DNA from 4 places in the Peribacillus sp. FSL M8-0224 genome. Region 1 is predicted to be linked to each of the others. Evidence: a T-box and tRNA genes for the amino acid it is inferred to sense, from the RefSeq annotation. Region 1 holds a T-box; the other regions hold tRNA genes.
What was found. A T-box is a leader RNA that pairs with one kind of tRNA and senses whether it is charged. The one in region 1 lies ahead of argS (arginine--tRNA ligase), so its partner is inferred to be a tRNA-Arg.
Positions count from the first base shown of each region.

Region 1 (3,392 bases):
CGTAATCCATTGGTCATGTTTGGTTTGGGGCCGATTTATGTTTTCCTTCTTAAAAATAGATTTAACCGTAAAGGTGCTAGAAAGAAGGAAAAAAATAATACGTATTTGACGAATGTATTAATCGTCGTTTTTGCGGTATTGCTTTGCCTGGCAGTAGGCTGGCAGTCTTTCCTTCTGGTACAAGGATCCATTTTCATGATTTCTGGTTCAATCGGCATTTGGCTGTTTTACGTCCAGCACACATTTGAGGACTCTTATTTTGAAGAAAATGAAGAGTGGGAATATGTATTGGCAGCAGTGGAGGGAAGTTCTTTTTATAAGCTTCCAAAACTGATGCAGTTCCTTACTGGTAATATCGGTTACCATCATGTTCATCATTTAAGTCCAAGGGTGCCTAACTATAAATTGGAAATGGCGCATAATAATACGCAGCCTTTAGAGAACGTTCCGACGATCACTCTTGCAACAAGCTTGCGCTCACTCCGTTTCCGTTTATGGGATGAGGAATCCAAGAATTTCGTCAGTTTCAAGGACATAAAATATTTAACGAAAAAAAGTGTTCCCACTCAAGTGAAATCTGAACTGTAACGTTCATGTATCATTCCAGACTCCCTTAATAATCCTCGGATTTGGGGAGTCTTTGCTTCATATAAGGAACTCGATAAAGGAGAGAACTTAAAAATGATTCGAATTGTCATTGCAGAGAATCAGCAAATGCTATTAGAGGCAATAAGTTCTCTACTCAATCTTGAAGAAGATATAGAAATTGTCGGGCAAGCCAGTAACGGAGAAGAAGCGATGGCTCTTGTACACCAATTAGGGCCTGATGTGTGTATCATGGATATGGAGATGCCTGTAATGAACGGACTTGAGGCAGCAGAAGCATTAAGGTCATTTGAATGCAAGGTGGTCATTTTAACGACATTTCGAAGGACTGGTTATTTTCAACTCGCATTAAAGGCGGATGTAAGTGGTTATTTATTGAAGGATAACCCGGGTGATGAGTTAGCCTGCTCGATTCGCTGCATAATGGATGGCAAGCGAATATACTCCCCAGAGCTTATTGATGGGCCTTCCAGCCATAATGGCCGGGAAATGGGAGTGTTAGGGCTGTTAGCCGATGGTCCATCCAATATTGAGCCGTCCAATCAAAGCGGCACAATTGGGACAGTAAGAAAATATTTTTCGAACATCAAGGATAAAATGAAGTTACCGGCTGGTTAGGATTTGTTTCTTAAATTCTGTTGACACGTTTTTTTAAATTGTGTACGATGGATTAAATTATAATATTGAAAATTCTGTGATGAAGAGAGTAGTTCATTTTGAAATGGAAAGCGAGTTAGGGATGGTGGGAGCCTAATGCAGGTCGGATGAATGAAGCGCACTTTGGAGAAATTTCTTGAAACGTTCAGTAGGGAATATCGGGGAGTCACCTCGTTAACAATGGAAAGTGGCCGCAATTTGTGGCAACTAGAGTGGTACCACGGGAATTCATGCTCTCGTCTCTTATTTAGAGGCGGGGGCTTTTTTGTTTAGGAGGGAAAATGTCGATGAATAAACCAATTGCAGAATTGATTTCAACTGCTTTGAACAATGAAATGCCAGCAAGTGAAATAGAAAAATTAATGGAAAAGCCGAAAATGATGGAGTTAGGTGATGTCGCCTTTCCGTGCTTTACTCTTGCGAAAAAATTCAAAAAATCGCCTCAGGTGATTGCGTCGGAAATAGCCCAACAATTAAACAGTACGTTGATTCAAGAAGTGAACGTAGTGGGAGGTTATCTGAATATCTTCGTCAATCAACAGATGGTGACGGAAAATGTGCTGCAAACGATATTAAAGGAAAAGGATTTGTATGGTTCGATGCAGACTGGAAAGGGAAATGTCGTGATTGATTATTCCTCCCCGAATATTGCCAAGCCTTTTTCCATGGGGCACTTACGCTCTACGGTCATAGGGAATGCACTGGCCAACATTGCCGAAAAAAATGGCTACAATGCCGTGCGTATCAATCATTTAGGAGATTGGGGCACGCAATTCGGTAAGTTGATTGTCGCGTATAAGCTGTGGGGGGACAAAGAGGCAATCGAGGCTTCGCCGATTCAGGAATTATTGAAAATCTATGTGAAGTTCCATGAAAGAGCAGAAACCGATGAATCATTGAATGACCAAGCACGCGCAAGCTTCAAGTCGCTTGAAGACGGGGACGAGGAAGCACTGGCATTGTGGAAATGGTTCAGGGATGCGTCTTTAAAAGAATTCGAGACGATTTATGATTTATTGGGCATCCGTTTTGATTCCTATGCCGGCGAAGCATTTTACAATGATAAAATGGATGCGGTTGTCGGGGAACTAAAAGAAAAAGGCCTGCTTGCCCTTTCAGAAGGTGCCTATGTTGTGCAATTGGAAGATATGCCGCCGTGTTTGATTACGAAAACCGATGGTGCGACACTTTATGCCACACGTGATTTAGCTGCAGCCATGTATCGTAAAAAACAGTATGAGGCAAAGAAAACATTTTATGTGGTCGGAAATGAACAATCCCTGCACTTCAAACAACTCTTTAACGTCATTGAAAAAATGGGGTATGAGTGGTCAAAAGACTTACAGCACGTAGCATTTGGCATGATGCTAAAAGACGGTAAGAAAATGTCGACCCGTAAAGGGAAAGTCGTGCTGCTTGCGGATGTATTGGCAGAGGCGATCGAAACTGCGAAGCGCAATATTGAAGAAAAAAATCAAGCGCTTGAACAGAAAGAACTGGTTGCAAGACAAGTCGGTGTTGGAGCGGTAATCTTTAATGATTTAAAAAATAACCGCATGAACGATATTGATTTTTCATTAGAGCAAATGATGAATTTTGAGGGAGAAACGGGCCCATATGTACAGTACACATATGCGCGAATTTCCTCCTTGCTTGAAAAAGGTGATTTTAAAGAGCAGGACATCCAATATGACGCTTTAGGCGAATATGCGTGGCCAGTCATCCAGCTGCTGGAGCAATACCCGATCATTGTCCAAAAATCATTTGAACAAGCCGATCCATCACAAATCGCGAAATTCAGCTTGCATGTATCGCGTGCATTCAATAAGTATTATGCACATTCGAAAATCCTAGTGGAAGATGAATGGAAACAAATGAAGCTCTCATTCGCTTTTTCCGTTGCGATCGTATTGAAGGATGCGCTAAGTTTATTGGGAATTTCAGCGCCGAATAAAATGTAATGCATGTCTCTAAAAGGAGCCATTTTGATCTTTTCAAAATGGCTCCATAATTTATCAGATAAATCCTGGCATGAACGTAAGCTCTTTTATTTTAGAAGAAAGGTATCTGTCATGGGCTGTCCTTTTTTCTCCCATGTAATATGCAACTTGTACACATGCTCTTTTTTT
Region 1 covers NZ_JBBOOJ010000001.1:4,287,020-4,290,411, reverse strand. Annotated here, with positions in the region: gene MKX49_RS20625 (fatty acid desaturase) at 1-588, shown strand, start outside; gene MKX49_RS20620 (response regulator transcription factor) at 682-1,224, shown strand; T-box leader at 1,292-1,510, shown strand; gene argS (arginine--tRNA ligase) at 1,551-3,224, shown strand; gene MKX49_RS20610 (hypothetical protein) at 3,311-3,392, opposite strand, start outside.

Region 2 (3,392 bases), 700 kb from region 1:
GGTTATGTTTTATCAAAACAACAGTATAAAGGGTTCGTAAGTAAACAAGATTTGACTGGTATGAAATGGGTTGGAAATAAGGCGACTGTCATGTTTTTTTCCCTGAATAAACAAAAGGTAAGTGTTGAAATCATGGACCCCAAAACAAACATCAAAGTATTGGAACAACAGAAGAAACCCTTATATGATTTAGAAGTTAAAGCAAATGGGATATTGAAACAAAATATAGACAACTTGGATATGGAAAAAATCGAAAAAAAGGTAGAAATAAAAATCAAGCAAGATATTTTGAGGACATTGGAGACGGGGGATAAAATCAATACAGACCTTTTTAACATAAGTGAAAAGGCATACAGATACCATGTCAATAAGTGGGATAATAAAATTATTAATTCCTTTGATAAGACTTCAATAAATAACATAAAAGTTAATATCCATATTGAACATAGTGAAAATTACAAACGTTAGTTTATAAGTTTCAGGTTATTGCAGATGAGGGAGTTGTGTTAGACTTAACTTATCTGGAAAATTCAGCGGCTGTTGTTGAACATGATAGGCAGAGTTGAATCCGTCCGTTGGCACTGGAGAAGAAGCGGCTTTTACATATGACGGATGACAGCAAATTCTTTCTCAGCCCCAAAAGAACTCCCGTGCCGATAAAATGAAAAAGGGTGAAATGAAAAATGAAGACAGTAATCATTGCAACGAAAAATAAAGGGAAAGCCAAGGAGTTCGAAAGCTTATTTTCTGCTAAAGGTTATGAAGTCAAAACACTTCTCGATGTACCGGATGCCCCGGATGTGGAGGAAACAGGCACGACCTTTGAAGAAAATGCGATCCTGAAGGCAGAGGCCATTGCCCATCAGCTAGGCCACTTTGTCATTGCTGATGATTCCGGATTGATTGTAGATGCATTGGAGGGCCGTCCGGGCGTATATTCTGCCCGCTATGCTGGAGAGGCCAAGAGTGATGAAGCAAACACGGAAAAAGTCCTCCGCGAACTGGAAGGCGTGCCGAAAGAGGCTAGGACGGCGAGATTTTATTGCGCCTTGGCACTAGCGTCGCCCAACCAGGAAACGATTACGGTATCGGGAACGATGGAAGGCTTTATCACGGAACAGCCTTCAGGAACGAATGGATTTGGTTATGATCCCATCTTTTTTGTAGAGGAACAGGGCAAAACAAACGCTGAATTGACAAAAGAGGAAAAAAACCAAATCAGCCACCGTGCCAACGCATTGAGGGCCCTAGATGAAAAACTTGATCTATTTCTAAAAAGGGAAGAAGGAATGTGACGATGAAAGTGCTAATAATGAGTGACAGTCATGGCTTAACTCATGAAATCAGCATGATTGCCGACCGTCATAAACAAGAGGTCGCCGCCATGATCCATTGCGGTGATTCAGAGTTGGAGAGAAATGACCCTCACATGTCGGAGTTTTTGGCCGTTGGAGGGAATTGCGACTATGATTCGGCATATCCGGATGATATTGTGGAGAATATCTCAGGCAAGCGTTTCTTCGTAACGCATGGACACCTCTATAACATAAATATGACCTTGATGAACCTATCTTATAAAAGTGAAGAGACAGGGGCGGATATTATTTGCTTTGGTCACTCCCATGCTGCAGGCTCAGAGTGGATTGACGGCAAGCTCTTCATCAACCCGGGAAGCATACGGCAGCCGCGGGGACGAAAAGAGAAAACCTATGCCATTTTGGAGATTGGAAATGACCAATTTGAAATCATCTATTATGACCTTGAAGGAAAAATCGTTGAGGATCTAAGAAATGCTTATCAAATGGAATGACTTCATGTATAATGAACAGGAAGCGTTTTTCCCCGCTTCCTGGTTCTTTAAAAAAAGAAAAAACTTTTTTTGAAAAACCGTTGACTTCCTTTTGATATCCTACTATAATAAGAAGTGTCCTAAGGGAACAGTTAAGGTAATACATAAGTTTTACCGCAACTTATATCATAAACGTCTCAGTAGCTCAGCTGGATAGAGCAACGCCCTTCTAAGGCGTCGGTCGGGAGTTCGAATCTCTCCTGGGACACTAACTTAAAAAGCCAAAACCTTCTAAAGGTTTTGGCTTTTTTACTTTTTTGGGTCGTTTAAGCTAACGAGGGTCATTTCGATTTGAATCCTTTTAACCATGAAATTTTTTATTTCATATTTATCGCAGGTGGATGACCATTTATGTCGAACTTGTAATAAATAAGGAGATGTTTAAATGAATAAAGATAGATTATTCAAGTTCATTCAAACTTCCACTCGGGGCAATTTCTTCTCAGTCGAAATAACCGAAGATGGAACAAAAGTGGTCCAATTAGCCAAAGAGTTAGAAAAAGAAGGAAGAATCAAGTTGAGGGAATGTAAACGAAAAGAAAAAGGTGTTTATCTGGAAGGAATACTTAAGTTTGTGCCTAGCTAATACTTAATGAGCTCTGCGAAGGATTTTTAAAAGGAATTTCATAACACATCCTTTGCGACAAAATGGGAATCGTAGTCTGAACAGTGAGGTGAAGGTTGAAAAAATGCATGAACGGTCGAATATTGTGTGGTTTAGGTCGATAAACTGCTCCGGTCTTCATGGTTTTGACTGTAATCCTCACTGGATTGAAGAAAATTTGCAGCGCTCCTGCCGAAACTGGCAGCCGAAACACCAAAAATGCTTGCTTTGATGCGACTTGGCAGACAGGAGCGGATATCTGAAATCAACTCCCGCTTTCTCAAATAAAAACTGTAGGCAAAAATGAACTGCCCCGTAAATGTTAGACACCAAACTAACATTTACGGGGTGTTTTTTATGGCTAATTTTTCTGCCGAACAGAAAATATTCATTGTACGACTTTACCTTGAAGGAAAGCACAGCTATATGGATCTTCAGAAAATATTTGAAGTTTCTTATCAAATGATTCAAGGATGGGTTCGTTTATACCAAATTCAAGGAGCCGATGGATTTAAGAAATCCTATACAAGTTATTCTACGGAGTTTAAAATGGATGTACTTAATTATATGAATGAAACGGGTATATCTTCTTACGACGCAGCCGCAAGGTTTAATATTTCATCTCCAGCGCTAATTCGGACGTGGAGAATAAATGTTAATGCCTATGGATTAGATGCCCTAATTTCTAAGAAAAAGGGGAGACCATCCATGAAAAAAGATATCAATCCATCCAAACAAATTGAAGGTTCGGTTAAAGAGCTTGAAGAACGAATTAAACAACTGGAAATGGAGAATGCGTATTTAAAAAAGTTAAATACTTTAGTTCAAATGCAGGAAAAATTACAACCAAAATCAAAGCGCAAGTAATTTATGAACTAAAGTCCATTTATGAGGTTGTGGCCTTAATTAAAGTCGCTGATATTCCACGTAGCACGTACT
Region 2 covers NZ_JBBOOJ010000001.1:3,588,190-3,591,581, reverse strand. Annotated here, with positions in the region: gene MKX49_RS17255 (Ger(x)C family spore germination protein) at 1-468, shown strand, start outside; gene MKX49_RS17250 (XTP/dITP diphosphatase) at 684-1,295, shown strand; gene MKX49_RS17245 (metallophosphoesterase) at 1,298-1,810, shown strand; tRNA gene MKX49_RS17240 (tRNA-Arg) at 1,984-2,057, shown strand; gene MKX49_RS17235 (hypothetical protein) at 2,235-2,435, shown strand; one part of gene MKX49_RS17230 (IS3 family transposase) at 2,811-3,270, shown strand; one part of gene MKX49_RS17230 (IS3 family transposase) at 3,270-3,392, shown strand, end outside.
Region 2: it has a tRNA-Arg gene. The T-box ahead of argS (arginine--tRNA ligase) is inferred to sense a tRNA for this amino acid. The anticodon was not compared.

Region 3 (3,392 bases), 660 kb from region 1:
CCAAGTTCGTCTGCGATTTCTTTCATCGTCATCGGCTTCAAATAGTTCAGGCCATGATGAAAGCACGCCGGCTGTTTTTCGACGATGCACTGAATAACCTTCAATATCGTTTCTTTTCTCTGTTGGATTCCTCTGGAGATCCATTGGTATTCCTGCCACTTATCCTGGATAAACCGCTGAACTCCCTGATCCTTATGGCTCTTCATTCGGTTTAAATATCCTTTATCCACATTAAGATTGGGTGTGTTACCATCATAATTCCCGACAAGCAGCATGCCATCCCGAACTTCCACGACCACATCCGGCACTATATAAGAAGGTTTTTCCTGAAAAAAGAGTGATGCCGGACGCGGGTTCAACGTCTGGACATAATCAAAGACTTCTTGAATCTCCTTCAGTGTAACACCGATTTTCTTACTTAGGTCTTTCCAGCGCTTTTCAGCAAAATCGAGGAAATGGTTTTCTATGATCGATTCTGCCAGAAGATTCTCCCCTTCTGCTTTCACTTGAAGCAAAAGGCACTCTTGAAGATTCCTCGCTCCAATACCATGCGGTTCGAGTTCCTGTAAAATCGAGAGACTCTCTTCCAAAACGGCCGGAGATATGCCTGGGATGCATATATCATCCAGCTGAGTCCTTAAGTAACCGTTTTCATCAAGGTTATGAATTAATAGAAGCATTGCCTTTTGCTGCTCACCGGAAAACTGCTGGTGATTCACCTGGGACATGATATGCTGTTCAAGCGATATGGTATCTTCACTGATCTGTTCAATCCAATAGTTGGCATCATACGTATTTTTAAGAGTCCGTTTACCTTTTTTGCGGTCAAAAGTTGGCTGAAATAAAGAAGATGTTGGCTGATCTATGGACAGTAATGGGTTCTCCACCATTTTATTTTCTAAAAAAGCCGATAGCTCCTGCGAGGAGTATTGCAGCAATGTAATAGCTTGCATGAGCTCCTGGGTCATTGCCATCTTTAATGTTTGCTGTTGAAAAAGTCCTGCTTTCATATTCATACTCATCGATTCATCCCTCCCCCACTCCATTTTACATTATCAGGAGAAAATTCTACACAAAAACCCATGAAAACGCTTACGATTTTTTTCTGAATAGTTTATTTGTTTTAAATACTATATGTTAGAAACGCAAATTTAACAACTACTTTTATTGAAAAATCACCATTTTTCAATAGTGTGGGCGAATATTTTCAAGACAGGACCGACATTACAGGATTCGATGGAATATTACGGAAAACAAGCAAATTCAGCAAAAATTTCAACTCTCCTAAAAATTACAAATAAAAAATCCCCCACTTTATTAAGCAGAAGATTGGTAATGCCCTCGGCAGGAATCGAACCTGCATTTCAAGCTTCGGAGGCTTGCGTTCTATCCGTTGCACTACGAGGGCGTAATAGAAAATATTTTTTCAACAGACTTCATTATATGATAGAATCCCCTCCTTTGCAAGGGTTATCAGGTTTAAAACTTTATCATTTGGGTATTATGGGTAATGTGGAAATTCATCCCTGTGCGGCATAATATATAAAATAATCTATCAGGAAGGAGCCCTAGCCAGAAAATTGTCGAACAAATTATCCATAATAGGGTTTGTTTTGTTTGACCTAAATTGACCAAAAAGTGTATCATACATACATAAAGAATTTAAATGATTCTCTTAATCGAAGGAGGAAATGAACATGAATTTAATTCCTACAGTTATCGAACAAACAAGTCGTGGGGAGCGTGCCTACGATATTTACTCCCGTTTATTAAAAGACCGGATCATTATGCTAGGAAGTGCAATTGACGATAATGTTTCCAACTCCATTGTTGCTCAATTACTATTTTTAGAAGCGGAAAATCCTGAAAAAGATATCACTCTATACATCAACAGCCCTGGCGGAAGCATCACTTCCGGTATGGCCATTTACGATACCATGCAATATATCAAACCTAATGTATCGACAGTATGCATCGGTATGGCCGCTTCCATGGGTGCTTTCCTATTGGCCGCTGGCGAAAAAGGCAAACGTTATGCGTTGCCAAACAGTGAAGTCATGATTCACCAACCACTTGGAGGAGCTCAAGGTCAAGCTACGGAAATTGAAATTGCTGCCCGCCGTATCCTTCACTTGAAAGATAAGCTGAACCAAATCTTGGCAGAACGTACAGGACAACCTATCGAAGTCCTTCAAAGAGATACGGAACGTGATAACTTCATGACTTCCGAAAGAGCTCTTGAATATGGCTTGATTGACAAAGTCATCACGCGCAGCGTTCTTGATGATAAAAACTCTAAGTAATCCTGCAACAAAAGAAAGGCTCCGGAGATCGCCATAAGCGACCTCCGGAGCCTTTTTTCATGATAAAAGAAAAGGATGCACATTTAGGCATCCCCTTTTTTAACCCTCTTGCTGAACGAACTCTTCCAATGCTTCTAACGCTTCTTTTTCATCGCGTCCTTCGACGATTAACTTCACGGACACGCCAGAACTGATGGCTAGGCTCATTAATCCCATTATACTTTTTGCATTCACTTTCTTTCCTTCTTTTTCAAGAAAAACATCTGAATGAAAGCGGTTAGCTTCTTGTACAAAAAGAGCCGCCGGCCGAGCTTGCAAACCCGTTTTCAATTTTACCTCAACTTGTTTCTCCACCATCTTGATCTCCCCTGTTAGCTTTATTTTTTCGCAGCAATAGCCTCTCCCCCACGGAGCCTGTCAGCTATTTCATCAATCTTTCGCAATCGGTGATTAATCCCGGACTTACTGATGGTTCCCCCGGATACCATTTCCCCAAGTTCCTTTAAGGTTATATCCTGAAACGCTATCCTAAGCTCCGCAATTTCCCGAAGCTTATCCGGTAAAATGCCAAGTCCTACCGTATCCTCGATATAATGGATATTTTCAACCTGGCGCAATGATGCCCCGATCGTTTTGTTCAAATTGGCTGTTTCACAATTCACAAGCCGATTCACTGAATTACGCATATCACGGACAATCCGTACATCCTCGAACCTTAATAAAGCTGAATGGGCGCCAACTATACTTAAAAACTCGGCAATCTTTTCGGCTTCTTTCAAATAAATGATGTACCCCTTCTTGCGTTCAAGTGTCTTGGCCTTCAAGCCAAACTTATTCATTAGCTCACAAAGGGCATCATTGTGCTCTTTATAAAGTGAGAAAATCTCAAGGTGATAGGAAGACGTTTCCGGATTGTTAACCGAACCCCCTGCAAGAAATGCACCTCTTAGATAAGAACGCTTACAGCATTTCTTCCCAACAATAGTATCGGATATATCATGGAGAATTTCAAAGCCATCGCCTAAAATTTCCAAATCGGTTAAAACCCGCTGCCCTCCGGATGACATCCTGACAATATATACATTGTTC
Region 3 covers NZ_JBBOOJ010000001.1:4,944,972-4,948,363, forward strand. Annotated here, with positions in the region: gene rpoN (RNA polymerase factor sigma-54) at 1-1,022, opposite strand, end outside; tRNA gene MKX49_RS24100 (tRNA-Arg) at 1,337-1,408, opposite strand; gene clpP (ATP-dependent Clp endopeptidase proteolytic subunit ClpP) at 1,698-2,303, shown strand; gene MKX49_RS24110 (HPr family phosphocarrier protein) at 2,403-2,660, opposite strand; gene whiA (DNA-binding protein WhiA) at 2,681-3,392, opposite strand, start outside.
Region 3: it has a tRNA-Arg gene. The T-box ahead of argS (arginine--tRNA ligase) is inferred to sense a tRNA for this amino acid. The anticodon was not compared.

Region 4 (3,392 bases), 900 kb from region 1:
TTCGATGAGGAAGAAGCTAAAGATGGCCTTGCGGAGCAACTGCTTCCGAACGTTCAAAAAGGTGACAGTTTAACCATTTCGACTGTGAAACAAACAGAGGGTGAAACGAAACCGCCGGAACCATTCAATGAGGGGTCGCTTCTTTCGGCAATGGAGAATCCTGCTCGTTTCATGGCAGGGGAAAGCAAAGAGCTCATCAAGACTCTTGGTGAAACTGGCGGGATTGGAACTGTTGCAACACGTGCGGATGTTATTGAAAAACTATTCAATAGCTTCCTGATCGAGAAGAGAGGAAAGGGTCTTCATGTCACCTCAAAAGGAAAACAACTTCTTCAATTGGCACCTGAAGACTTGCGTTCTCCAGCTTTGACAGCTCAATGGGAGCAAAAGTTAACTGCGATAGCAAAAGGAAAGCTGCCAAAACAGGCTTTCATCGGTGATATGCGCGCCTACGCCAAAAATATCGTCCATGAAATCAAAAATAGTGATCAAAAATTCAAGCATGATAACGTGTCAGGAACGAAATGTCCTGATTGCGGCAAGCTGATGCTAGAAGTGAATGGTAAAAAGGGAAAAATGCTTGTCTGTCAAGATCGTGATTGCGGCCACAAAAAAAGTGTTTCACGTGTAACAAATGCCAGATGCCCGCAATGCCATAAAAAGATGGAAATGCGCGGTCAAGGAGAAGCACAGACATTCACCTGTAAATGCGGTTTTCACGAAAAACTATCTTCTTACAATAAACGAAGAGGGCAAAATAAAAATCAAAAAGTATCCAAAAATGAAGTATCCAATTATATGAAAAAGCAAAATAAAGAAGAGCCGATCAATACTGCATTGGCAGATGCCTTGGCGAAACTGAAATTCGATAAATAAAAGTAAAAGGATGGAGCAATCGCTCCATCCTTTTTCGGTATATTCCTGCTTCGACTAAATTTCATTCAGTACGGTGCCATGTAATTCATATTCAAGTGTTTTGTCAGTGTGTGTGTGTTTATCCGAATCTACTCGTATGAGCGTACTGAATGGCTTCTGATCACCCGGACTGAAAATTGCTTCATCATTCTCTGGATTCCATAGGCTGTAAATACTCATGATCGTATCTTCCTCCTTTGGATGAGAAGACTAGTAATTCCCATGTTTGATTATCATCCAACTCTTCAATTGACTCTAACGCTGATCACCGGGACTAAACACCGCTGCGTCATTCTCTTTGTTCCATTGGCTTCTGATTGTACTCATCATGCACTATCATCTCCTTTGGTGAGAATGTCTTACAGTATTTGTATACCCGGATGGGACAGGTTAAAACATATATTTCAAAAAAAAATGATTATATCCCGAAATCAGTATTTGTATTTATCGACGTGATAAATAAGACTTTTTTTACTATCAAACAGTTTGTATTCTTGTTCGCCAATATTTCCAACCTTTATGCATAGTTTTGCAATCAGGTTTTATATCTATATGGCTTGATGAAAAAATTTAGCCTTGAGACCTGTGTTTTCTCCATCAAAAAATCAATTGTTCTTAACCAACAGAAAAAAACCCCTGTTACTCCGCGGAAGGACCGCTTGTAACAGGGGTTTATAATTAGCGTCCCAGATAGGAATCGAACCTACGACCTACAGCTTAGGAGGCTGTCGCTCTATCCTGCTGAGCTACTGGGACATATATTAAAGTCGACGACTTATTTATTATATTTCTTATAGGCAAACTTTTCAAGCTAATAGCACATAGTTATGAAAAAAAATCCTCATAAATGTTTAGCGCATCGCAAAGCTCTCGTTTTTCCTCTTTTTTCATTAAATGGAATACTTTATTGTCCATTGGTTTTCTGGTACTATTATACTATAAAAAAATCAGGAGAATGATAGTGAAAAAATATAGAGTTTTAAGGATGGCGGCATTGCTGGGGGTTTTGATTTTACCTGGATGCACACAAGGGATTTTAGAGGGGATAGGCACAAAGACGGCTGCACCGATTGCGGAAGATGACATTGAAGTGGCCGAAGCGGCTGAGAATGGGAGCGGGCAGGATTCGGAGGGGCAAATCGATACGGGAGACTGGATAAAGGCCGAGTCCCCGGTCCAGCTTCCGATTTTGATGTATCACAGCATTTCCCAAGGTAATGGCCTTCGGGTCCCAAGGGAGGAATTCCGATCACAGATGGCTTGGCTTCGGGAGAATGGTTACTATACATTATCCCCTGAAGAAGCATTCCTCGTTTTAGCCGAGAATCGGATGCCAAGTGAGAAGTGCGTCTGGCTTACTTTTGATGATGGCTATACAGATAACTACACGGAGGCTTTCCCGATATTAAAAGAAAATGATATGAAAGCAACTGTCTTCATGATCGGGAAGTCCATAGATAAAGGTCATCACCTGACTGAAAATCAAATGTTGGAGATGAGCAGGGATGGGATTTCGATTGAAAGCCATACCATCAACCATTTGGAGCTGAACCGCATGACGGCAGAGCAGCAAGAAGCGGAAATGGTTCAGTCGAAGGTGCTGTTCGACCGTATCCTCGACCAGGACACGACAGTGCTTTCCTATCCGGTTGGCCGGTATAACGAAGAGAGTCTCAGGCTGTCAGAAGAAGCTGGATACAAAATGGCAGTCACTACCGAACCTGGGGGAGCTTCAAGCGACCAAGGGATGCATGCTCTGCATAGAGTTCGGATTTCACCGGGGTTATCGATCAATGGGTTTGCGTCGCTGATTGAAAATGCTTCAAAGCATTGAAGGCGGAAGGGTCATTTCGCACTTGTTCAGAAAAATCATATAATAATCGATTCTTACATGGTGTATAATGAAGGCAGTGAAAATTATATACATATGAACGATTTGGTGTCTTAATGACTTAAAAGGGAAGTTGGTGAAATGCCAACGCGGTCCCGCCACTGTATATGGGAGCTGACGGCTGTGTACCACTGTATGAGATATGGGAAGGTGCCGTTGACGAAGACCATGAGCCAGGAGACCTGCCAGAATTCGTACACCTGTAACCTACGCGGATGGGAAGGTGTGTGGCAGACCCTAAGATAGAGTCCGTATTGATATTGTTGCCATGCAAGCATCTTCCGTTTAACGGGAGATGCTTTTTGTTTTGGGGGCATCTTCCAGGATTGGTTTTCTCTGTTAGGTATGAAGAAATTAAATAAAAAGATTGTGGGGAATGAAAATGAAGAAGATTTTTGGTCTGATACTGTTAATGTTACTGACTGCAGGCATGATGGTTGGCTGCGGTGGTGCTGCTGATGAAGGAAAAGAAAAGGAGCAAACGAATCATGCTCAACACGAAGCTTTCCCGATTACGATTAAAGATGCAAGTGGGGAAAAAGTAACGATAGAAAAAGAACCGAAGAAAATCGTTTCGTTGATACCA
Region 4 covers NZ_JBBOOJ010000001.1:5,182,796-5,186,187, reverse strand. Annotated here, with positions in the region: gene MKX49_RS25255 (DNA topoisomerase III) at 1-876, shown strand, start outside; gene MKX49_RS25250 (hypothetical protein) at 931-1,095, opposite strand; tRNA gene MKX49_RS25245 (tRNA-Arg) at 1,598-1,671, opposite strand; gene MKX49_RS25240 (polysaccharide deacetylase family protein) at 1,901-2,749, shown strand; cobalamin riboswitch at 2,836-3,010, shown strand; gene MKX49_RS25235 (ABC transporter substrate-binding protein) at 3,189-3,392, shown strand, end outside.
Region 4: it has a tRNA-Arg gene. The T-box ahead of argS (arginine--tRNA ligase) is inferred to sense a tRNA for this amino acid. The anticodon was not compared.